One region of the Streptomyces sp. NPDC050997 genome, then DNA from elsewhere that is predicted to be linked to it. Evidence: riboswitches for the same ligand, from Rfam matches in the RefSeq annotation. Region 1 holds a riboswitch; each other region holds the start of a gene.
The links. A riboswitch is a leader RNA that binds a small molecule or an ion and turns the genes downstream of it on or off. The one in region 1 is predicted to bind cobalamin.

Region 2: linked by a shared signal. The riboswitch ahead of AB0H86_RS25155 (prenyltransferase/squalene oxidase repeat-containing protein) and the one ahead of AB0H86_RS10935 (ABC transporter substrate-binding protein) in region 1 are both predicted to bind cobalamin.
Region 3: linked by a shared signal. The riboswitch ahead of AB0H86_RS09695 (CbtB-domain containing protein) and the one ahead of AB0H86_RS10935 (ABC transporter substrate-binding protein) in region 1 are both predicted to bind cobalamin.

Annotation. Positions count from the first base shown of each region.
Region 1 covers NZ_JBFAGK010000004.1:206,729-214,310, reverse strand. Annotated here, with positions in the region: gene AB0H86_RS10950 (DUF1775 domain-containing protein) at 1-366, shown strand, start outside; gene AB0H86_RS10945 (ABC transporter ATP-binding protein) at 438-1,229, opposite strand; gene AB0H86_RS10940 (iron chelate uptake ABC transporter family permease subunit) at 1,226-2,227, opposite strand; gene AB0H86_RS10935 (ABC transporter substrate-binding protein) at 2,251-3,282, opposite strand; cobalamin riboswitch at 3,320-3,502, opposite strand; gene AB0H86_RS10930 (methylmalonyl-CoA mutase subunit beta) at 3,661-5,478, shown strand; gene scpA (methylmalonyl-CoA mutase) at 5,478-7,582, shown strand, end outside.
Region 2 covers NZ_JBFAGK010000011.1:164,956-172,537, reverse strand. Annotated here, with positions in the region: gene AB0H86_RS25180 (YoaK family protein) at 63-728, opposite strand; gene AB0H86_RS25175 (ECF transporter S component) at 844-1,677, opposite strand; gene AB0H86_RS25170 (ATP-binding cassette domain-containing protein) at 1,674-3,434, opposite strand; gene AB0H86_RS25165 (energy-coupling factor transporter transmembrane component T) at 3,431-4,627, opposite strand; gene AB0H86_RS25160 (SCO2322 family protein) at 4,617-5,234, opposite strand; gene AB0H86_RS25155 (prenyltransferase/squalene oxidase repeat-containing protein) at 5,291-6,541, opposite strand; cobalamin riboswitch at 6,652-6,771, opposite strand; gene AB0H86_RS25150 (MBL fold metallo-hydrolase) at 6,862-7,582, opposite strand, start outside.
Region 3 covers NZ_JBFAGK010000003.1:648,676-656,257, forward strand. Annotated here, with positions in the region: gene AB0H86_RS09675 (hypothetical protein) at 1-356, shown strand, start outside; gene AB0H86_RS09680 (hypothetical protein) at 391-555, shown strand; gene AB0H86_RS09685 (histidine phosphatase family protein) at 552-1,142, shown strand; gene AB0H86_RS09690 (CbtA family protein) at 1,389-2,147, opposite strand; gene AB0H86_RS09695 (CbtB-domain containing protein) at 2,169-2,390, opposite strand; cobalamin riboswitch at 2,426-2,576, opposite strand; gene AB0H86_RS09700 (enoyl-CoA hydratase/isomerase family protein) at 2,683-3,747, opposite strand; partial or broken gene AB0H86_RS09705 (acyl-CoA dehydrogenase family protein) at 3,744-3,887, opposite strand; gene AB0H86_RS09710 (glycoside hydrolase family 95-like protein) at 3,977-6,361, opposite strand; gene AB0H86_RS09715 (discoidin domain-containing protein) at 6,698-7,582, shown strand, end outside.

The DNA.
Region 1 (7,582 bases):
TTCAAGACCGTCGAGACCTACAGCGACGGGGAGATCTCCCGGTGGATCGAACTGCCCACCGGAGGCAAGGAGCCCGAACAGCCCGCCCCGGTCCTGACGTTGAAGGCCGCGGCCCCGGGCGCCAAGCCGGTGGAGCCCAGTCCATCGCAGAGCGCCACGCCCAGCGCGGCAGCGTCCGCTCCGTCCGCTCCGTCCGCCGAGGCGACAAAAGCGGACTCCTCACCGGCTGCCAGTGACACGGCCGCCGATGAGGACGACGGCATGTCCTCCGGCGCCCTGGTCGGGGTGATCGTCGTCGTGCTGCTGGTGCTCGGTGGCGGGGCCTGGTGGCTGGTCAAGCGCCGGGCGGTCTCGTCGGAGAGCTGACCTTCGGTGCCGGCGCCCCGGGGCGGAAACGTCCCGGGGCGCCAGCGTCCCCGGACGACAACGTCCCGGCGTCAGGCCGACCCCACGACGTCTCGCGGGAGCGTGCCGAGGAACCGTACGTGTGGCCGGTCTCCGGGAGCGTCGGGGGTCACGGCGGCGCGCACGCCGTACACCTGGGCGATCAGTTCCTCGGTGAGCACCTCGGCAGGGCTGCCCGCCGCCACCACCCGGCCCTCGTTCAGCACGACGAGCCGGTCGCAGTACATCGCCGCCAGGTTCAGGTCGTGCAGGGCGATGACGGTGGTGACGGGGAGTTCCGTGACGAGGGTCAGCAGGTCGAGCTGATGCTGGATGTCCAGGTGGTTGGTGGGTTCGTCGAGGAGGAGTTCGCGTGGTTCCTGGGCGAGGGCGCGGGCGATCTGGACGCGTTGGCGTTCGCCGCCGGACAGGGTGTGCCAGAGACGGTCGGCCCGCTCGGTGAGGTCGGTGCGGTCCAGGGCGGCGCGTACGGCCTTCTCGTCGGCCGGGGTGACGGGGGTCCAGGCGCGGCGGTGCGGGACACGGCCGAGGCGTACGACGTCCAGGACGGTCAACTCGGTCTGGGTGTCCGCCTGTTGTTCGACGACCGCCAGGCGGCGGGCGACCGCTCGGCGGCTGAACCCCCGCAGCGGGTGGCCGTCGAGGGTGATGACACCGGAGGTGGGGGTGAGAACGCCGGCGAGCAGGCGCAGGAGTGTGGACTTGCCGGAGCCGTTGGGGCCGAGCAGACCGGTGACCGACCCGGGGATCGGGGTGAAGCTGACCCCGTCCAGGATCAGCTGTCCGGCGGCGGTGCGGGACACACGGTCGGCGCTGAGGGTCATCGGGGCGCCCTTCGGGTGCGGTACAGGATGAGGACGAAGGCCGGGACGCCGATCAGGGAGGTGACGACGCCGACCGGTATCTCCTGCGGGTCGAGGGCGGTACGGGCCAGGGTGTCGACCCAGACCAGGAACACCGCCCCGGTGAGTGCGGTCACCGGCAGCAGCCGCGCGTGTCCGGGGCCGGTGAGGGCGCGGGCGGCGTGCGGCAGGACGAGCCCGACGAATCCGATGGCGCCCGCCGAGCTGACCAGGGCGGCGGTCAACAGGGCGGTGACGCAGAGCAGCACCAGCCGGGTCCGGGCCACAGAGACTCCGAGCGAGGCCGCGGCGTCCTGCCCGAAGGCGAAGGCGTCCAGCGTCCGCGCGGATCCGAGGCACACGACAAGCGCGGTCGCCAGGGCGGCCAGGCAGAGCCACACGTCGTTCCAGTCGGCGCCGCCGAGCGAGCCGAGCAGCCAGAACAGGACGCCCCGGGTGGTCTCGGCGTCGGCGGTCGTCAGCACGACGAAGGAGGTGAGTGCGGAGAACAGTTGCATGGCGGCGACTCCGGCCAGCACGACCCGGTCCGTCGTGGCGCCGAGGGTGTGGCTGAGCAGCAGCACCAGGGCGAAGGAGCAGACGGCTCCGACGAACGCGCCGCCGGAGACGGACAGCGCGCCGCCGCCCACACCGAGGACGACCACCACGACGGCGCCGGTGGACGCTCCGGAGGAGACGCCGAGGACGAAGGGGTCGGCGAGGGGGTTGCGCAGCAGGGACTGCATGACCGCTCCGCACACGGCGAGTCCGGCGCCGCAGACGGCGGCGAGCAGGGTGCGGGGCAGGCGCAGGTTCCACACGATGCCGTCCCGGATCAGGCTCAACCGCGAGGGTCCCGCGCCGAGATGGGCGGCCACCGCCGACCAGACGTCTCCGACGCCGATGTCCGCGGGGCCGATGGTGATGGCCACGGCGAGGGATCCCGCCAGCGTCAGGAGGCCGGCCACCGTCCGCAGCACCGTGGCCGTGACGGACGAGGTCGTCACCCGGCGAGCCTGTAGGCGCGCAGCGCCGCGGCCACCTTCTCGACGCCTTCGACGGTGCGGATCGTTGGGTTCATGGCCTGGCCGCTGAGCAGCACGTACCGCTTGTTCTTCACCGCGTCCATGCTCCTGGTCGCGGGATTGGACTCCAGGAAGGCGATCTTCTTCGCGGCGGTCTCGGCGGTCTGCGACTCGCGGGTGAGATCTCCGATCACCAGGACGTCGGGGTTGCGGTCCGCGACGGTCTCCCAGTTGATCTGCGGCCATTCCTCCTTCGTGTCGTCGAAGACGTTCCGCGCGCCGAGCGCTTCGGTGATGATGCCGGGGGCTCCGCAGCAGCCCGCCATATAGGGGGACTCCTGGTTCGCGAACCAGTACAGGACCGAGGTGTCGGAGGCGTCGATCCCGGAGGTGGCCTTCGCGACCCGGGTCCTCAGTGCCGCGACGAGCTTCTCGCCCCGCGCTTCGACGCCGAAGATCTTCGCCAGGTCTCGTATCTCGCCGTAGACCGAGTCCATGGTCAGCGGCTTGGTGCGGGCTCCGTCGCCGTCGCCGCTGTTGTCCTTGCCCTCGCAGTCGGCGGGAGAGAGGTAGGTCGGCACGCCCAGTTCCTCGAACTTCTCGCGCGGGGCCACGCCCCCTTCCCTCAGGGTGGAGGCGAAGGACGCGGCGACGAAGTCGGGTTCGGTGTCCAGCACCTTCTCGAAGGAGGGCTGGTTGTCGGAGAGCCGGGGCACCCGGGCGTCGGCCTTCGCGAGTCCCTTCATGACCGGGTCGGTCCAGGTGGCGGTGCCCGCCATCCGGTCGGCGAGGCCGAGGGAGAGCATGATCTCGGTGGTGCCCTGGTTCAGGGACACGGCTCGCTTCGGCGGCGACGGGATCGTGGTCCGCTGCCCGCAGTTGTCCAGGGTGAGGGCCGTCGAGGGGGTGGCCGAGTCGGGGGACCCGGTGGACGAGCCGCCGCAGGCCGTCAGGAGGAACGCCCCCAAGAGGAGCAGGGTGGAGCGGCGGACTCTACGGGTGACGGGCACAGAACATCCTCTGGCGTCGAGGGCCCGGTCGCGGGGCCCGTTCGTACGGGTCGCCAGCAGGTCTTCGGACTGGGGATCACCCGGCCGGAGCGCCTTCCCGGACCCTGGTCACATGTGACCGTCGTCCAGTGGCTCGCGTTGCCCCGCCCGTCACCCTCACCGCTGCGCGTCAGTTCCGGATTCGCACCGGATTCCCTTGACTGGCCTGGGCAAATTATCACGTCGTCACACGGGCCCGAGGGGCGGCGGAAGGCCGGGCGTCCGTCCGCCACGCGGGGACCGGGCCCGGCAGAGCAGCGCAGGTCACAGTGGCGGGGAGTGCAAGGTCACAGCGGTGTCCTCTGCCGCTCCTTTGTCGGTCTGTCCTAGCATCCGAGCATGACGGTCCTGCCTGACGACGGGCTCTCCCTGGCCGCCGAGTTCCCTGACGCGACGCACGAGCAGTGGCAACGCCTGGTGGCGGGCGTCCTGCGCAAGTCGGGCAAGGAAGTCTCGGGGGAGGCAGCGGAAGACGCCCTGTCCACCGTGTTGGAGGACGGGTTGCGCACCCGCCCCTTGTACACCGCGAGCGATGTGACGCCCGAGCCCGGCTTCCCTGGTTTTCCCGGGTTCCCCCCGTTCGTACGGGGCGGCCGGGCCGAGGGAAGCATCACCGGCGGCTGGGACGTCCGGCAACGGCACGCCGCGACCGGCGGCGACGCGGTGCTCGGGGATCTGGAGAACGGCGTCACCTCACTGTGGCTGATCGTCGGGGCGGGCGGCCTCCCGCTCGGCTCCCTCGGCCGCGTCCTCGACGGCGTCCACCTCGACCTCGCGCCCGTCGTCCTGGACGCGGGGAGCGATCTCGACTCCGCCGCACGGGAGTTGCTGGGCCTGTACGAGGAGCGGGGCGTCGCCAAGCACGCGGCGCGCGGCAACCTGGGCGCGGACCCGCTGGCCCACGAGGCCCGTACCGGCGATGCGTTCGACTTCGCGCCGGTCGCCGCTCTGGCGCGGCTGTGCGCCGACGAGTACCCGGGGCTGCGGGCACTGACCGTGGACGCCCTGCCGTACCACGAGGCCGGTGGCTCGGCCGCGCAGGAACTGGGCGCCTCCCTGGCGACCGGCGTCGCCTACCTCCGTGAGCTGACCGAGGCGGGTCTCTCCGTCGAACAGGCTTGTGCGCAGCTGGAGTTCCGGTACGCGGCCACCGCCGACCAGTTCCTCACCGTCGCGAAGCTGCGCGCGGCCCGCCGGCTGTGGGCGCGGGTCGCCGAGGTGTGCGGGGCGCCCGGCGCGGGGGCGCAGGTGCAGCACGCCGTGACGTCGCCGGTGATGATGTCGCGCCGCGACCCGTGGGTGAACATGCTGCGCACGACCATCGCCACGCTCGCCGCGGGGGTCGGCGGCGCCGACTCCGTCACCGTGCTGCCCTTCGATCACGCCCTGGGCCTGCCGGACGCGTTCGCGCGCCGCATCGCCCGCAACACCTCGACGATCCTGGTCGAGGAGTCCCATCTGTCGCGGGTGATCGATCCGGCGGGCGGCTCCTGGTACGTGGAGCGGCTGACGGACGAACTCGCCCATGCGGGCTGGGAGTTCTTCCAGTGGATCGAGGGCATCGGCTGTCAGGCCGCCGCCCTGCGCTCGGGCCGTCTCGGCCAGGACCTCGCGAAGACCTGGGAGGCGCGCAGCGCGAAGCTCGCCGAGCGGCGCGAACCCATCACCGGGGTCAGCGAGTTCCCGCACCTCGCCGAACGTCCCGTGGAGCGCGAAGCGGCTCCCGAGCCGCCGTCCGGCGGACTTCCGCGGGTGCGGCGCGACGAGGCGTACGAGGCCCTGCGGGCCCGCTCCGACGCCCACCTCGCGGCCACCGGAACCAGGCCGCGCGTCTATCTGGCCACGATCGGCCCCGCCGCCGCGCACACCGCGCGCGCGACCTTCGCCGCCAACCTCTTCCAGGCCGGCGGCATCGAGCCCGTCACGGAGGGCGCCTTCGAGGACAGCGGCGCCACCGAGGCCTGCCTGTGCTCCAGCGACACGCTGTACGAGGAGCAGGCCGCGAGCACCGCCCAAACCCTCAGGGCGGCCGGTGCCCGCCAGGTGTTCCTGGCCGGCCGTCCCGGGCAGTACACCGGTGTCGACGCCTATGTCTTCGCGGGCTGCGACGCCGTCGCCGTGCTCTCCGCCACCCTCGACCGCATGGGAGTGTCCTGATGGGAATCCCCGACTTCACCGGGATCGAGCTGGGGACGCCCACCACCGACGGCAGCGCCGACGAGTGGCGCAAGGCCGTCGAGAAGGCGACCGGCGGGGACGAGGCGTTCTGGGAGACCCCGGAGGGCATCGCGGTCAAACCGCTGTACACCGGCCGTGACCTGGAGGGCCTGGACTTCCTGGGCACCTACCCCGGCGTCGCCCCGTATCTGCGCGGCCCCTATCCGACGATGTACGTCAACCAGCCGTGGACGATCCGTCAGTACGCGGGTTTCTCCACCGCCGAGGAGTCCAACGCCTTCTACCGCCGCAACCTCGCGGCCGGCCAGAAGGGCCTGTCGGTCGCCTTCGACCTGCCCACCCACCGCGGCTACGACAGCGACCACCCGCGGGTGACCGGCGATGTCGGCATGGCGGGCGTGGCGATCGACTCGATCTACGACATGCGGCAGCTCTTCGACGGCATCCCGCTGGACCGGATGACCGTGTCGATGACGATGAACGGCGCGGTGCTGCCCGTGCTCGCCCTCTACATCGTGGCGGCGGAGGAGCAGGGCGTACCGCCGGAGAAGCTGGCCGGGACCATCCAGAACGACATCCTCAAGGAGTTCATGGTCCGCAACACGTACATCTATCCGCCGAAGCCGTCGATGCGGATCATCTCCGACATCTTCGCGTTCACCTCGCAGCGGATGCCGCGCTACAACTCCATCTCCATCTCGGGCTACCACATCCAGGAGGCGGGTGCGACGGCCGATCTGGAGCTGGCGTACACGCTGGCGGACGGGGTGGAGTACATCCGGGCCGGGCGGGAGGCCGGTCTTGACGTGGACGCGTTCGCGCCCCGGCTCTCCTTCTTCTGGGCGATCGGCATGAACTTCTTCATGGAGATCGCCAAGTTGCGGGCGGCTCGACTGCTCTGGGCCAAGCTGGTCCGGCAGTTCGACCCGCAGAACGCCAAGTCCCTTTCCCTGCGCACCCATTCGCAGACCTCGGGCTGGTCGCTGACCGCGCAGGACGTGTTCAACAACGTGACGCGTACGTGTGTGGAGGCGATGGCCGCGACCCAGGGCCACACCCAGTCGCTGCACACCAACGCCCTCGACGAGGCCCTCGCGCTGCCCACCGACTTCTCGGCGCGCATCGCCCGCAACACGCAGCTGCTGCTCCAGCAGGAGTCGGGCACCAACCGGGTCATCGACCCGTGGGGCGGCAGCGCGTACGTGGAGAAGCTGACGTACGACCTCGCCCGCCGGGCCTGGCAGCACATCGAGGAGGTCGAGGCGGCGGGCGGCATGGCCAAGGCCATCGACGCCGGCATCCCCAAGCTGCGCATCGAGGAGGCCGCGGCCCGCACCCAGGCGCGCATCGACTCCGGGCGCCAACCGGTCATCGGCGTCAACAAGTACCGCGTCGAGACCGACGAGCAGATCGACGTGCTGAAGGTCGACAACTCCTCGGTGCGTACCCAGCAGATCGAGAAGCTACGGCGGCTGCGGGCGGAGCGCGACGAACGGGCCTGCCAGGACGCGCTGGACGCGCTGACCCGGGCGGCCGGGGGCGACGGCAACCTGCTGGAGCTGGCGGTGCGCGCGGCCCGCGCGAAGGCCACCGTCGGGGAGATCTCCGACGCCCTGGAGAAGGTGTACGGCCGGCACGCGAGCCAGATCCGTACCATCTCCGGCGTGTACCGAAACGAAGCAGGCGAGTCCCCGTCCGTGGACCGCACCCGGGCCCTGGTGGACACCTTCGCCGAGGACGAGGGGCGGCGGCCGCGCATCCTGGTCGCCAAGATGGGCCAGGACGGTCACGACCGCGGCCAGAAGGTGATCGCCACCGCCTTCGCCGACCTCGGTTTCGACGTCGACGTCGGCCCGCTGTTCCAGACCCCGGCCGAGGTGGCCCGCCAGGCCGTGGAGGCGGACGTGCACATCGTCGGGGTCTCCTCGCTGGCCGCGGGCCATCTGACCCTCGTACCGGCGCTGCGCGAGCAGCTCGCCGAGGAGGGCCGCGAGGACATCATGATCGTCGTCGGGGGTGTCATCCCGCCGCAGGACGTGCCGACCCTGCTGGAGATGGGCGCCGCGGCCGTGTTCCCGCCCGG
Region 2 (7,582 bases), on a different contig from region 1:
GTCGGAGGAGACGCGGACCGCCGGGAAGATCGTCCTCGTGCCCTGAGCAGGACGGGCAGGGGCTACTCCCGCCCGGACGCCACCACCGCCAACACCCCCACCACCACGGCCGTCACCAGCAGCGGAATCCCCAGTCCGTGGTGGACCACCAGCCACGCCCCGAGTGCCGCGCCCGCGAGCATCGCGACGACCGACGCCGTACGGCGGGGGGAGCGCGTCCCGGGGCCGCCGCCCGCGCGGGAGTCGGCGGCGAGGCCGGTCAGGGTCATCGTCAGGACCGTTGTCGTGAGGTCGGGGATGCCGAGCCTGCGGACCGTCGCGTTGCGCAGGCCCATCGCGAAGGCGGTGACGGCGATCAGGGCGTAGACGGTGGCCGTGGCGTCCGGGGCGGCGAAGGCGACCGCGGCCGACGCGCCCAGCAGGACCGCCTCGGCGGCGAGGGTGAGCCGCGCCCAGGTGCGGCGGGAGCCACCGCCGAGGCGTACGGCGATCCGTCCGCCCACCACCGCGCCCACCACGAAGAAACCCAACGACGTCAGCGTGTGCGGCGCCGAGAAGCCCGGCGCTCCGGCGGCGGCGAAGCCCAGCACCACCACGTTGCCGGTCATGTTGGCGGTGAAGACGTGCCCCAGCCCCAGATAACTCACCGCGTCGATCAGTCCGCTGACCACGGTCAACGCCAACAGCACGGGTACCAGACGCAGTCCGCGCTCCTCCACTGTGCTCATGCGCTCTCCGGTCGGCTGGACGGGCGGGGTGCGCTCAAGTCCACCACGGGCGCGGGACACTCGCGCGGAGGCTCTGCAACGAGGCTGGTCGGATCTGCGGCATACCTACGACGGCTCACGCACCGGGCGTGTCGAAGGTGACCGGCGTCTCGAAGGCCGCCCGGCGAGTCGCGCGGCGCAGGGCGCGGAGGATCGCCGGGCCGACCAGGAAGGTCAGCACGACGGTGACCAGGGCCCGGCCCAGGTCCCAGCCCAGCGAGGTGGCCAGGCAGTAGGCGACGAAGCGGGCCAGGTTGGCCGGCACCGCCGCGTCCGGGGCGAAGGCGATGTTCGACGCGTTCTGCTGCATGAACGGCCAGCCGGCCAGGTTCATCACCGTGCCGTAGGCGAAGGCGGCGAGGAAGCCGTACCCGGCCAGCAGACCGAGTTCCGGCCGGCCGCGTAGACGGTCCGGACCCGGCAGCAGGCCCGCACCCATCGTGAACCAGCCCATCGCCAGCATCTGGAACGGCATCCACGGGCCCACCCCGCCCGTGAGCAGCGCCGACGCGAACATCGTCACGGAGCCGAGCACGAAGCCGAAGCCGGGGCCGAGGACCCGCCCGCTCAGCACCATCAGGAAGAACATCGGCTCGATACCGGACGTCCCGGCCCCGATCGGCCGCAGCGCCGCCCCCGTCGCCGCCAGCACGCCGAGCATCGCCACCGCCTTCGGGCCGAGCCCCGACTCGGAGATCGTCGCGGCGACGACGGCGACCAGCAGGACCAGCAGACCCGCGAAGAGCCAGGGCGCGTCCTGCGCGTGCGCGCTGACCTGGGAGGTCGGCGGGGCGAGGAACGGCCAGCAGAAAGCGACCACGCCGACCGCGCTGACCAGGGCGAGGGCGAGCAGGGAACGGGGGCCGAGACGGACGGCGCGGGCCTGGCGGGTGCCGTGAGCGGCGGTCATGACAGGGCCTTTCGCACCTGGGCCACCGTGAGCCACTTCCGCGGCGCCAGGATCTTGGCGACCTGCGGGGCGAAGGACGGGGACGCGACCACCACGTCCGCCGTCGGCCCGTCCGCGATCACCTCGCCGTCGGCCAACAGGACCACCCGGTGGGCCAGTTCGGCGGCCAGCTCGACATCGTGCGTGGCCAGCACGATCGCGTGCCCCTCGGCCGCCAGCCCCCGCAGAACGGCGACCAGGCGCGCCTTCGCCGCGTAGTCCAGGCCCCGGGTCGGCTCGTCGAGGAGCAGCAGTGGAGGGCGGGCCGCCAGCACCACGGCCAGGGCGAGCGCGAGTCGCTGCCCCTCGGAGAGGTCACGCGGGTGGGTGTCGTCGGTGATGCCGGGCAGCAACTCGGACACCAGCGCCCGGCAGGTGCCCGCCGCGGCGCCCGCGTCCCGGTCGGCGGCCGCGCACTCGGCGGCGACCGTGTCGGCGTACAGCAGGTCCCGGGGCTCCTGCGGTACGAGACCCACCCGGCGTACGAGGTCACGCGGGGGTGTCCGGTGCGGTACGGCTCCGCCGACCCGGACGGATCCGGCGGCCGGCGCGACCAGCCCGACGAGCGCGGAGAGCAGCGTGGACTTCCCGGCGCCGTTGCGGCCCATGAGGGCGACGGTCTCGCCGGGGGAGACGGTGAGGTCGATGTGACGGAGGGCCTGGACGCGGTCGCGGCGGACGGCGAGGGAGCGGACGTCGGCCGTGGGCCTGCCGGCCGTGGTGGCAGGGATGGGCGGGGGCTTTTTGCGGAGGCGCCAGCGGGAGGCAGGGGCGGGGGTGTTGGCGGTGGTCGTGGCTGTGGTGGCGGGGTGGGGAGCGGGCGACGGGAGCGGTTCGGCGACGGGTCCCGTGACGGGGTCGGGGCCGGGCCCGGTGACCGGTTCGTCGTGGGTTCCCTCCCGTCCGGTCAGCCGCTCCCGCAGGTCACCGGCCCGGCGCCGGGCGTCCCGGACCGTCAGGGGCAGGGGGGACCAGTCCGCGAGGCGGCCGAGGCCCACCACTGGCGGGTACACCGGCGATACGGCCATGATCTCGGCCGGGGTGCCGAGGACCGGCGCGGCTGAGGGCGCCGGGAGGAGGGCGACCTGGTCGGCGTACTGGATGACGCGTTCCAGGCGGTGCTCGGCCATGAGGACCGTCGTGCCGAGGTCGTGCACGAGTCGCTGGAGCACCGCGAGGACCTCTTCGGCCGCCGCCGGGTCGAGCGCGGACGTCGGCTCGTCGAGGACCAGGACCCGTGGGTGCGGGGTGAGGACCGAGCCGATCGCGACCCGCTGCTGCTGGCCCCCGGAGAGGGTGGCGATGGGTCGGTCGCGCAGGTCGGCGAGGCCCAGGAGGTCGAGGGTCTCCTCGACGCGGCGGCGCATCACGTCCGGGGCGAGGCCCAACGACTCCATGCCGTACGCGAGTTCGTCCTCGACGGTGTCCGTGACGAAGTGCGAGAGCGGGTCCTGGCCGACGGTCCCGACCACATCGGCGAGTTCGCGCGGCTTGTGCGTGCGGGTGTCCCGGCCGGCGACGGTGACCCGGCCGCGCAGGGTGCCCCCGGTGAAGTGCGGGACGAGTCCACTGACCGCGCCCAGAAGGGTGGACTTGCCCACGCCGGACGGGCCGACGAGGAGCACGAGTTCGCCTTCCGGCACCTCGAAGTCGACGTCCCGGACGGTGGGTTCGGTGGCGCCGTCGTACGTCACGGAGACGTTCTCGAAGCGGATCACGACGGTTCCTTGAGTGAGGACTTGAGTGAGGACTTGAGTGAGGACTCGGGCGAGGACCTGGGCCGGAAACCGGGCGAGGACGCGGGAGCGACAGCGGAAGCGGGGGCCGGTGCGACGAAGGCGGGGAGGAGGCCGAGGAGGACGGCCGCCGCGGGCCACACGGGGAGGGCGGGGGTGACGAGGGGGACCACGCCGGGGTGCAGCGCCTCGGGGTCGTGGGAGGAGGCGAGGGTCAGCAGGACGGCGACGGCGACACCGGACCCGGCGACCAGCCAGGCGCGGACGTCCCACCGGTCGGGGCGGTAACGGGTGCGCGGGGAACGCCGGCCGCCGAGGTGCAGACCGGCCAGGGCGGCGGCGAGCCCGGCGAGCAGGACCGGCAGACCGTAGGCGCCGCCTTCCGCGGTCAGCAGACCGTACGTTCCCGCGCAGACGCCGAGCAGGCCGCCGAGGGTGAGGGCGGCGGTCGTACGGCGGACGGGGGCGGGGACGTCGGCGGTACGGCCGTAACCGCGGGAGTCCATCGCGGCGGCGAGGGAGACGGAGCGTTCGAGGGCGCCCTCCAGCACCGGAAGCCCCACGTGCAGGAGGCCGCGGACGCCCTTGTCCGGGCGGCCGCGCAGGCGGCGGGCGGCGCGCAGCCGCTGGACGTCGGCGATGAGGTTCGGGGCGAAGGTGAGGGCGACGACCACGGTCACGCCCATCTCGTACAGGGCGCCCGGCAGGGACTTGAGCAGCCGGGCCGGGTTCGCCAGCGTGTTCGCCGCGCCGACGCAGATGAGGAGCGCGGCCAGCTTCAGACCGTCGTAGAGCGCGAAGAGGAGCCCCTCGGCGGTGACCCTGCCGCCGAGGCGGATGCCCTGCGCCCAGTAGGGGAGGGGGACTTCGGGGAGGGTGACGATCACGTGCGAGCCGGGGATGGGGGAGCCGAGGACCACGGCGAAGAGGAGGCGGATGAGCAGGACGGCCACGGCGAGCTTGGCGAACGCGGAGTAGGAGTGCGCGGTGGGGGTGTCGGGGCGGCGGGCGGCCACGACGTAGGCGGAGGTGGCGATGAGGAGGGCCAGCAGGAGCGGGTTGGTGGTGCGGGTGGCGGCGGTGCCGAGGCCCAGGGCCCACAGCCACCAGGCACCGGGGTGCAGCACCGCCCGGCGCTGGTACCGGCGGCCGGACCACTCGCGGCTACGACGCATCCCCGCGCCGCTCCCCGCGCCGCCTCGCCTGCCACATCGCCGCCGCGCCCAGTACGGCGACAACGGCCACCCCCGCGAACAGGCCCACGGAAGGCCCCCCGCCCGCCGAGCCCTTCTCGTCCTTGGGGGTCTGCTCCTCGGCCGTGGCCCCCGGCGTCCCTCCCGTCGCCACCTGCTCCCCGCATCCCGTCCTCGGGTAGCCCGAGATCGCGCACAGCAGGGCGTTGGTGTCGTAGCGCAGGGGTTTGGCGACCGAGGCCAGGGCCTCGGCCGTCGTGGCGTCGGGGGAGACGACGGCGCATGCCGTTCGTCGCGTCGGCGGGCTCTCGCCGGACGGGGCGTCCGTCCCCGTGCCGAAGTCGATGACCAGGGCCACCCTCTTCTTGCCGGCGCGCGCGGGCGAGTCCGCGCAGATCGTGCCGAAGTCCGCCGTGCCGCGCGGCTGTGCCGCGTCGCCGGAGTCCTCGCTCACCGCGAAGCGGAAGCCCTGGACGTCCTTGTCGGAGGGGCGGGCGGTGGAGGGGCCCTGGGTCGCGTACGCCCACTGGTCGCCGTCGCGGTCCCAGAAGGACCAGTAACGGTAACCGGCGGCCTGCGCCTGGCCCATGGCCCCCACCAGGAGGAACAGGACGGTCACGAACAACGTGCCGGCACGGCGGCGGGTCACGGCCGCTTCCTCTTGTTGCGGCCGCTGATGAGGAAGCCGATGCCCGCTCCGGCGGCGAGACCCGCGCCGACGATCCACCAGATGTTCCCGCTGTCCGAGTCGTCGCCCTTGGCGGACTCGGCGCTCTCGCCGGACTCGCCGGACCGCGCGGTCGCCGTCCGCGGGGCGGGCCCCGTCGCGTTGAGCTGCCTCACCAGGTCCGTGCCGCCGAAGTCACGCGGATCCGTGCCGGTCGCGTGCGCGGCGAAGACCAGTTGGGCGTAGGCGGCCGGCCCGCTCTGCTTCGCCCACGCCGACGAGTTCCGCTCCAGCCACTTCAGGGGCCCGGCGGCCCGCCCGGCCCCGCCCTGCGCGGCGAGGGCGACGACGGCGTCGGCGGTGTTGCCGAAGTCGGGCTGGTCGGTGGCGCCGGGGAGGGCGGACATGAGGTGGTCGTCCTTCGCGAGCGCCTTGGTGAGGTAGGCGGCGCCGTTGGCGGCGGCCTGCCGCGGGGCGAGCGAGCCGGAGTCCGAGCAGGCGGCGGCCTCGTCCCGCGCGGCGGGCTCGACCACCAGTCCCTTTCCGAGCGCGCCCACGACACCTGCCGCCGTGGCGTCCGCGTTGGCCGCCAACGTGCCCTTCTTGTCGGGCTGGAAGGCGAAGGCACCGGCACTGGCACCGGTACCGGCGCCCTTGCACGGCAACGCCAGCTTCATCAGGGCGTCGTACGGCGACCGACCGCCCTTCCTGACCTGCGCGGGCTTCTCCCCTACGGCGGTCAGCGCGCCGACGACGACGGACGTCGAGTTCGTGTCGCTGGCGCCGCCGGGTGTGTAGCCCCAGCCGCCGTCCGTGTTCTGCGCCGACTTCAGCCAGGCGACGGCCTTGCCGGTGGCGGCCTGGTGGCCGCCGAGCGCGGTGAGGGCCTGGACAGCGGCGGCCGTGTTGTTGGTGTCGACCATGACCTTGGCGTCGCACGCCTTGGAGACGTCCGCGCGGAAGGGCGCGAAGGCGCCGTTCGCGCACTGCTGCCCGGTCAGCCAGTCCACCGCCGAAGCGGCGGGCCGCACGCCCACGGTGTGCTGGGCGAGCAGCGCGAGGGACTGACGCCAGACGCCGTCGTACGTCGGGTCGGTGCTGCCGTAGAGCCCGGAGGGGAGCGCGGGTTTCGCGGACGGGGACGGGCCGGCTGCGACGGCGGGCGCGGTGACGGCGCCGATCACGGCGGTGGCGGCGGCCAGAACCGAGGCGTTGCGGCGGACGTTCATGATCGGCGGGTGCCTCTCCCTGAGGGGAGTCAAACAGCACGGGACACCCCGGCGGCTCGGCTCCGTATACCTCGACGGTGCCGCACACCGGCCGGTCGCCGGTGCACGTGAGCCGGTCACGTCCGTACGGGGCAATCCGGCTCGCCGCTTTCGACGGCGGCTCACGGTTGCGGGCCAGCGCCGGATTTACACCGGCTTCCCCCCGTACGGGCGTGATGACGACCTGGCTACTCTACCGGCCCGTAGGAAACGCCCTACGGGGGCCGCCCGGGGGTGACGAAGCACTACGGACGCGAGGTGTCGCACCTCAGGGCACGTACTCACACGGCCACGTACGTCACCGGCTCGGTCCCCGGGACCGCCTCCGCCCGGCCCAGCTTCACCAGTCGGCGCAGATGTGCCTCGGCCTCCGAGACGGCGATGTTCCTGGAGCCGTAGGGGATCTGCTCCCAGGGGCGGTTCCACTCCATGTGCTCGGCGAGCTGCCAGGGGGTGAGGGGCTCGGCCAGGAGGGTCAGCAGGCCGGTGAGGCGGTCCTCGTGGTGGGTGAGCAACTCCCGTACGCGGGACGCCGCGTCGGTGAAGACGTGCTGGTGGGCCGGGAGCACCTCGGCGGGGGCGAGGCGGCCGACGCGCTCCAGGGAGTCGAGGTAGTCGCCGAGGGGGTCGGTGACAGTGGCGTCGTCGGGATCCTCGTACAGGCCGATGTGCGGGGTGATCTCGGGGAGCAGGTGGTCGCCGGAGAACAGGCGGCCGTGGCCCGGGAGTCGGGCGGGATGCTCCTCCTCCAGGTGCAGGCAGACATGGCCCGGGGTGTGGCCCGGGGTCCAGATCGCGCGCAGCCTGCGGCCCGGGAGGTCGAGGAGTTCGCCGGGGACGATCTCCCGGTCGGGCAGCGCGGGGGCCAGCCCGGGCAACGGGCGGTGGCGTGCGGTGCGCAGGGGCGCCACGTGGTTCTCGGGGGCGCCGGCGGCTTCGAGCTTCGTCGTCATGTAGGTGAACCAGCGTTCGGGGCGGGTCGATCGGGTCCGCCGTACGATC
Region 3 (7,582 bases), on a different contig from region 1:
CTGCCGAGAAGCCTGCGAGGAAGTCGGCTGCCGAGAAGCCCGCGGGGAAGTCGGCCGCGGGGAAGCCCGCAACCACGAAGTCGGCCCAACCGACGCTCGTCGACCTGGTCCGCCGTCACCTCGTCGAGCAGAACGAACCGCGTTCGGCAGCGGAGATCACCACCGCCCTTGACCAGGCCCACCCCGAGCGGGGCGTCAAGACGACCGTGGTGCGCACGACACTCGAAGGGCTGGTCGCCAAGAGCCAGGCGCAGCGCTCGAAGCAGGGATCGTCCGTCTTCTACACCGCCCCCGACGCGCCGAAGCAGGCAGCACCGGCCAAGTCCGAGGAGCAGCCCGCGAAGGCCGACGCGTAACCGACGCGGCGCGCGGTGGGGCACTCGACGCTTCGTGGGCTTCCGCGCCTCCGTCGCGCTCGACGACGTCGCCGCCGCGGTCGCGGTCGCGGTCGCGGTCGCGGAACTCGACCGCGCGGTCGGCGAGTTGGGGCGCGCGCTCGGCGTCCAGAAGTGGGGTTCCATACCCATGACCGCAGCAGGAGGAGCCACCACGTGACCGCTCGTGTCACCTTCGTCTCGCCCGCGATGAGCTCGTCGCTGCGTCAGGCCCGCTTCGACGACGGGGGCTCGATCGACGCCGGCGGGGCGGAGCGGGCCCGTGCCGTGGCCGGATCCCTGCCGGCGGCTGTGCGTGTCGTGGTCTCTCCCACCGTGCGCTGTCGCGAGACGGCTGCCGCACTGGGTCTCGACGGCGCGGAATCAGCGGAGTTGGCGGGACTGGATGTCGGACGCTGGCGGGGCCTGACCCTGGCCGAGGTCGGCGCCGGTGAGCCGGAGGCGGTGGCCCGCTGGCTCGCCGATCCCGAGTCCGCGCCCCATGGCGGGGAGTCCGTGGAGGACATGTGCGGGCGGGTGACGCGCTGGCTGGCGGCGTCCCAGGACACGGGCGGCCGTACGCTCGCCGTCGTCGAGCCGGAGGTGGTGCGGGCCGCGGTGGTCCACGTGCTGGGGGCGCCCTCGGCGGCCTTCTGGCGGCTCGACGTGCCACCGCTGACGGCCACCACGATCAGTGGGCGCGGCGGCCGCTGGAACCTGCGGCTCGGGCACCCGCCGGACTCCGTCGGGGCGGTCGCGGACCATTGAGTGGAGCTGACTCAACAGGGTTCTCATGACGCCGTGCCCCGGTGACGGCGCGGCAGCGCCGCGATCGCCCAGCGCAGGCAATCGGTGTCCGCGTCCGCCGGTACGGCCTCGGCGGTGCCGCGCGATGCCGTGCATGCACCGGGTATCGCGCCTGCCCGGTCGCAGCCCCCGGCCGGAACTGCCAACCCGAAGAACGCGAGAGGGCCCCCGGACGGTTCCGCGGGCCCTCTCGTCGTGTCGGTCAGGTCATTGCGGGGCGGCTACCGCCGTGCCCGCGGACACCGTGGCCGGCTTCGGGTGCAGCAGCCGTTCGGCCAGTTCGCCGAAGACTAGGCCGAAGCCTCCCCACAGCGTGATCTGCATGGCGAGGGCGGACAGGCGGAACCGCCACAGCAGGGCGGCCGGGAAGTCGCTCGGCACCTCGTTGATGGCGGGCAGGAACGCGTACGCCAGCCCGATCACGACGGCGAAGCCGAGCACGGCGACGACGGTGGCGTACCAGGTGCCCAGCCTCGGTGCGAGCCGTTTGCCCGCGATCACCGCGGCGATCGCGAGAAGCACGCTGAGCGCCATCATCAGGAAGTACAGCGTGGTGCGCTGACCGATGGTGTCATGGTCGCCGACCGCGGGCGGGTTGGCCGGGTACTTCAGGAACGGCACGACGTACACGGCGAGCAGCGCGGCCCCCGACAGGAGCAGCGCCGTGGCCCGCGGGCTGAATCGGCCCACGCGGCCGAGCGCGAAGCAGAAGGCGAGAGCGGCCATGCCGCCGAACGCCACCCCGAAGATCAGGACGCCGGTGGCCAGGCCCGCGGTGGACTGCAGGGAGCGGGAGACGAGTTCGACCTCGTGCTCGTGGGCGGGGGCGTGGGACTCCTCGAAGCCGATGGCGCTGTCGATGCTCGGTTCACCGAGGAAATAGGCGACGATCAGGGCGAGCACGCCGGCACCAAGGCCGGCGAGCATGCCCCGAACGAGCAGGTTTCTTACTGTTGCGGAGTTCATGGGTGTGCGGCGTCCCTCGAATCAGTGGCAGGGGAAGCCGAGGAGGTGGCGGGCGTCGTGAACCCACTCGTGGACGTTCTCGCCGGAGACGACTGAGGTGGCGCCCTGTTCGGCGCCGACGAAGTACAGCAGGACCAGCATCAGGATGCCGAAGAAAACCGCCCAGGGGGCGATGGCCTTCAGTGGGAGCTTGGCGGGAACGACGGGGGTGGTGGTTGTCGGCTGGGCGACATGCTGCGCCATGGCAGGGCCTCCTCTGGGAGTTCGCGTCCCATCTCGGTGGTGCACATGACGACGGCCACGGGTCTGACTCGCGATGCGCCCCCTCGGGGGGCACCGTCCACAGTGGCGCGACCGTGCCGGATTCTCACCGGCTTCCGATGCCGTCGTCAATATCACAGCGACGGTACCGTGTGTCGGGTCCATGGCCAATACCGCACCACCTGGCGTGACGCCGTTCTCGCCCGCCAGGTGACCCGGATCACCGACCGTTCGCCGGTCACCGATGGCGGAACCGGGCCGCCGCTTCAGGCCACTACGTGGTGGTTTCCGGCCCGGGGAGAGCGAGTTCACGCTCGCCGAGCGGGGTGAAGAAGCGCTCGACGTCGACGTCGGTCACCTCGTCGAGGGTGGCCGGCGACCAACGCGGGGTGCGGTCCTTGTCGATGACCTGGGCGCGGATCCCCTCGACCAGGTCGGGGGTGGTCAGGGCCGCGCAGGAGACGCGGTACTCCTGTTCCAGCACCCGCTCCAGCGGGCCGAGCCGCCGGGCGCGGCGCAGGGCGGCCAGGGTGACCTTGAGAGCGGTGGGCGACTTGGACAGCAGGGTCTCCGCGGTCTCCTTCGCGGCCGGGTCGCCCTGGGCGAGCAGCCGATGGACGATCTCCTCGACCGTGTCAGCCGCGTAGCAGGTGTCGATCCACTCCCGGTGGCCGGCCAACTCCCCCTCCGGCGACAGCCGCGTGTGACGGTCCAGGGCGTCCCGGACGGGCAGTTCGGCGAGGTCGTCGACGAACTGCCGGAGTGAGACGGAGGGTACGTAGTGGTCGGCGAGCCCGCACAGCAGTGCGTCCCCGGCACCGATGTGCGCCCCCGTGAGCGCCAGGTGGGTGCCCAGTTCGCCCGGGGCGAGGGCGAGCAGGTGGGTGCCGCCGACGTCCGGCACGAACCCGATACCGGTCTCGGGCATGGCGATCCTCGACCGTTCGGTGACCACCCGGACGCGGCCGTGCGCGGAAACGCCGACACCGCCGCCCATGACGATGCCGTCCATGACGGCGACGTACGGCTTGGGGTAGCGGGCGATGCGGGCGTTGAGGTGGTACTCGTCCCGCCAGAACGCGGCCGAGGCGGTGCCGTCCCCGTCGCGTGCGTCATCGTGGACAGCACGGATGTCGCCGCCCGCGCACAGGCCACGCTCCCCCGCGCCGGTGACGACGACGGCCTCCACGGCCGGATCGTGTGCCCATGCGGTGAGTGCGTCGTCGATACGGCGCACCATGGCGTGGTTCAGGGCGTTGATGGCCCTCGGGCGGTTGAGGGTGATGTGGGCGGCCCGACCGGTGATGTGCAGCAGGACGGGTTCCTCGCTGCCGGTCATCCGGGTGCCTCCGCCAGGGTCCGGGCCATGATGACGCGCATGATCTCGTTGACTCCTTCCAGGAGCTGCTGGACACGACGGTCACCGACGATCTTCTCAACGCCGGAGTCGCTGAGATAGGCGTAGCCGCCGTGAAGTTGGGAACCAGGTCCGGGGTGCCGCGAAGCCCACGAGAACGCGGAAACAGGCCCGCCGAGAGCGCGGACGGCGTCGTTCGGTGGGACACCGGTCACCCGGGCAGTCCCCAGCGCGGCGCCTCCTCGTTCGGCTCGACGGGTGTGATCCGCAGGTCGGGACGGTCGCCCTTGGCGGTGATGAGGGCCGACTCGCCCTTGCGCAGGGTGACCTTGATCGTCCCGACACCCGCGGACTCGTACCGCAGCGGTCGTCCGTCGTCGTTCCGTACCTCGATCGGGCCGCCGACGCCATGACGTACGACGCAGGGGGCGCCCGCCTCGCTGACCAGCCGGACCCAGCGGGTCACGCCGTCCTCGCGTACGGCACTGAGCAGAAACGCCCCCTGGGTACGGAAGTTGTGCACCGTCAGATCCGCCCAGGCGGCGGGCAGCGCGGGGAAGACGCGGATGGTGTCGCCCCAGGACTGGCAGACCATGTCGTGGAGGGACTGGGCGGCCGAGAGGGGGGTCTCGATGACCGGGCCGGATTCCTTGTACATGGTGTTGGGCTGGATGAAGCGGGCCATCAACTGGCCGAGGTAGCTGAGCGCGTCCTCGCCCTTGCCCAGCAACGCCGACATCGAGGCCGCGCCCGTGAACGTATAGCCCTGGAGGGCGCCTTCGAAACCCACCCAGTGCGCCAGCGACATCTCGATCAGGGCCTTTTCGTCGGGCGTACGGCCGGTCAGTTCGTACAGCGGGTACACCGCCAGGAGGTGCGAGTAGTGACGGTGCGACTTCGCGAAGGGGATGTCCGCGCCGATCATGAAGCCGTTGTCGTCGGTCGGATACGCGGCCCGTCTGGTCAGGACCTCGCGCCAGCGCGGCGCCAACTCGTCGTCGATGTCGAGGAGTTCGGCGGTGTCGAGGAGGGTGCGGCAGCCCCAGGTCAGCAGCATCAGGTCGTAGTTGCAGTCCCGCGAGTTGCCCCCGTACTCGGGTGAGAAGGTGGCAGGCAGGTGCAGTTTGCCGTCGGCGCCCGGTTCCAGGAAGCGCAGGTAGTAGGTGATCGCCTTGCGCAGGAGGGGGAAGAGGACGTCACGGAGGATCGACTCGTCCATCGTGTGGCGATAGCTGAGCCAGACGTTGTGCAGGGCCCAGGTGAGGTTGCCGACCTCGGGAGTCGGCGGGTCCCGGCCCGGGATGCCGACGCCGTAGCCCAGTACGGGGTCCGTGGCGCCGCCGTTGACCAGTGAGGCGTCGGTGGTGCGCGGGATGCCCAGTGAGTCGGCGCGGTACGCGGGCGCCACCTCGGCCCTGAGGTTGTCCCGGAACTCGCTCAACGCCCTTGTCACAGCGTCGAGTTCGAGGTGGTTGGAGCCGTGGATCAGCCAGTACTCCAACTGCACGTTCAGGTTCCACCAGGTCGCCGGCCACGGCGTGGGCTCCACCCAGGGGCCGCACGTGGCCATCACGGGCGCGTCGCGCCGGGCCGCGGACGCCGTCTTGTACAGCTGGATCCAGTAGAAGCGCTGTATGCGGGCATCGGGCAGCGAGAGGAAACTCTTCCGGTAGTAGGCGTGCCACCAGGCGCGATGCGCCACCGCCAGTGCGTCGTACGGGAGTTTCGAGGCGTCCCGGACCGCGGCCAGAGCGCGCCCGAGCGCCGTCGTCCTCGGATACGAGTGCGCGACATGCACGTACAGCGTGCGCGCCCGCCCCCAGGTGCGCTCCCGCCACGCGGTGACGTGCTGCCCGCCGGAGAGCAGCGGTTGTACGGCGGTGGAGATGCCGTCGTACTGCCGGGTCTCGGCGGGCGGGTTGACCTCGTACCCCTCCGGCAGCGGCCGGAACGCCGCACGCGGGCTGATCGCCTCAGCCGGATGGAACGCCCACGCGAAGTCGCGCTCGCCCTCGCTCGGTGTCACCTCGACGGCCAGCACGGAACGGGAGTTGTGCACCAGGGCGCGGATGGTGAGGGTGCCCCGGTCCGTGGTGAGCGTGCCGGTCAGTTCGGCGTCGCGCAGCCCGAGCCGCCAGTCGAGGCCGGTGATCGTGCCCACCGGCTCCAGCGTCAGGTGGCCGATCGGCAGCCGTGCGAGGCCGAACAGCGATCCGAACTCCGGGCGGTGATCCTGGACTTCGGAGTGCTGCACGTTGAAGCGGACGACCTGGAAGGTGTCCGCCTCGGTGCCCGGTTCGGCGTAGATCCCCGAACCGAGGAAGCCGTTGCCCAGATACGGGCCCTCGTACCAGGTCTTCGGCATCCGCTGCCAGACCAGGTCGGCGTCGTCGAGGACGGTGCGCCAGGGGTCGGAACCGTGCGGGTCGGAGCCGTGCGGGTCGGAGCCGTGCGGGTCGACGCCGGCCGCCGCGGCCGGGGCGGGCAGGCCACCCGCGAGCAGCGTCCCGCCGAGTGCGGAGCCGGTGGCCAGCACGGTGCGTCTGGACGGGCGGTTGGACGGACTGCTGGAACGACGGCTGGACGGGCTGGGCATCGCGCCTCCTGGCTCGTACGACTCACAGAGATACATCGGAGCTATCTCAGACCGAAAGGTAGAGATGGCACGAGAGGGCGTCAACATTACGGAAGAGATCCGATGTGTTGGTTGTATGGGCGGATACGAGGCACCACCCACATGCGTCTCCGCGGCCGTTCACTTTTTCTTCCGCACTGTGAGAGTTCTCTTCCGGCGTGCTGCGGCAGCGCTTACAGTGCGGGCGCACCTCGCAATCCGGATACCACGCGCTCACCGCATTCGGGAGGTACGTCAATGCGTCCATCGAGTCGTTCGACCAACACGACCGAGCCGTTACGGACCCGACCCCGTGCCATGACGGCACTGATCGCTCTGGCAACCACCATCGGCCTGGCACTGACTCTGCTGACAGCGGCCGCGCCACCGGCGGCCGCCGCCGAACTGCTGTCCCAGGGCAAGCCCGCGACCTCCTCGTCCACCGAGAAGGCGTCCACCCCCGCGTCGGCGGCGGTGGACGGTAGATCCGGGACCCGCTGGTCGAGCAAGTTCAGTGATCCGCAGTGGCTGAGAGTGGATCTGGGCGCCACCGCCACCATCAGCCAAGTGGTGCTGCGCTGGGAGGCCGGGTACGGCCGCGCGTTCCAGATCCAGACCTCCGACAACGGCACCGCCTGGACCACCGTCTACTCGACCACGACAAGCACCGGCGGCGTGCAGACCCTCGACGTGAACGGCAACGGCCGGTACGTCCGCGTCCACGGCGCCCAGCGCGGCACCGCCTACGGCTACTCGCTGTGGGAGTTCCAGGTGTACGGCTCCGGTGACGGCGCCCCTCCGGACACTGGGATCCCGGACCCGACGACCGCTTCCCTTGAGGCCACCAACGGGCCGCTGACCACCGCCACTTACACCGTTCCCAGCCCGAGCGGGTACGGCTCCGGCACGGTCACGTACCCGACGGCCAGTGGCTCGTACCCGGGCGTCGTCCTGATGCCCGGCTATTACGGCACACAGCAGAATCTGCAGTGGCTCGCACCCCGCCTCGCCTCCTGGGGCTTCGTCGTCATCAACGTCGGAACCAACACACTCATTGACGATCCCGAATCGCGAGGCCGCCAGATCACCGCCGCCGGCACCCAGCTGCTCGCGCTCGGCAACGCCACCGGCAACCCGGTATCGGGGAAGGTCAACGGCACACTGGGCGCGGCCGGTCACTCGATGGGCGGCGGTGGTGTCATG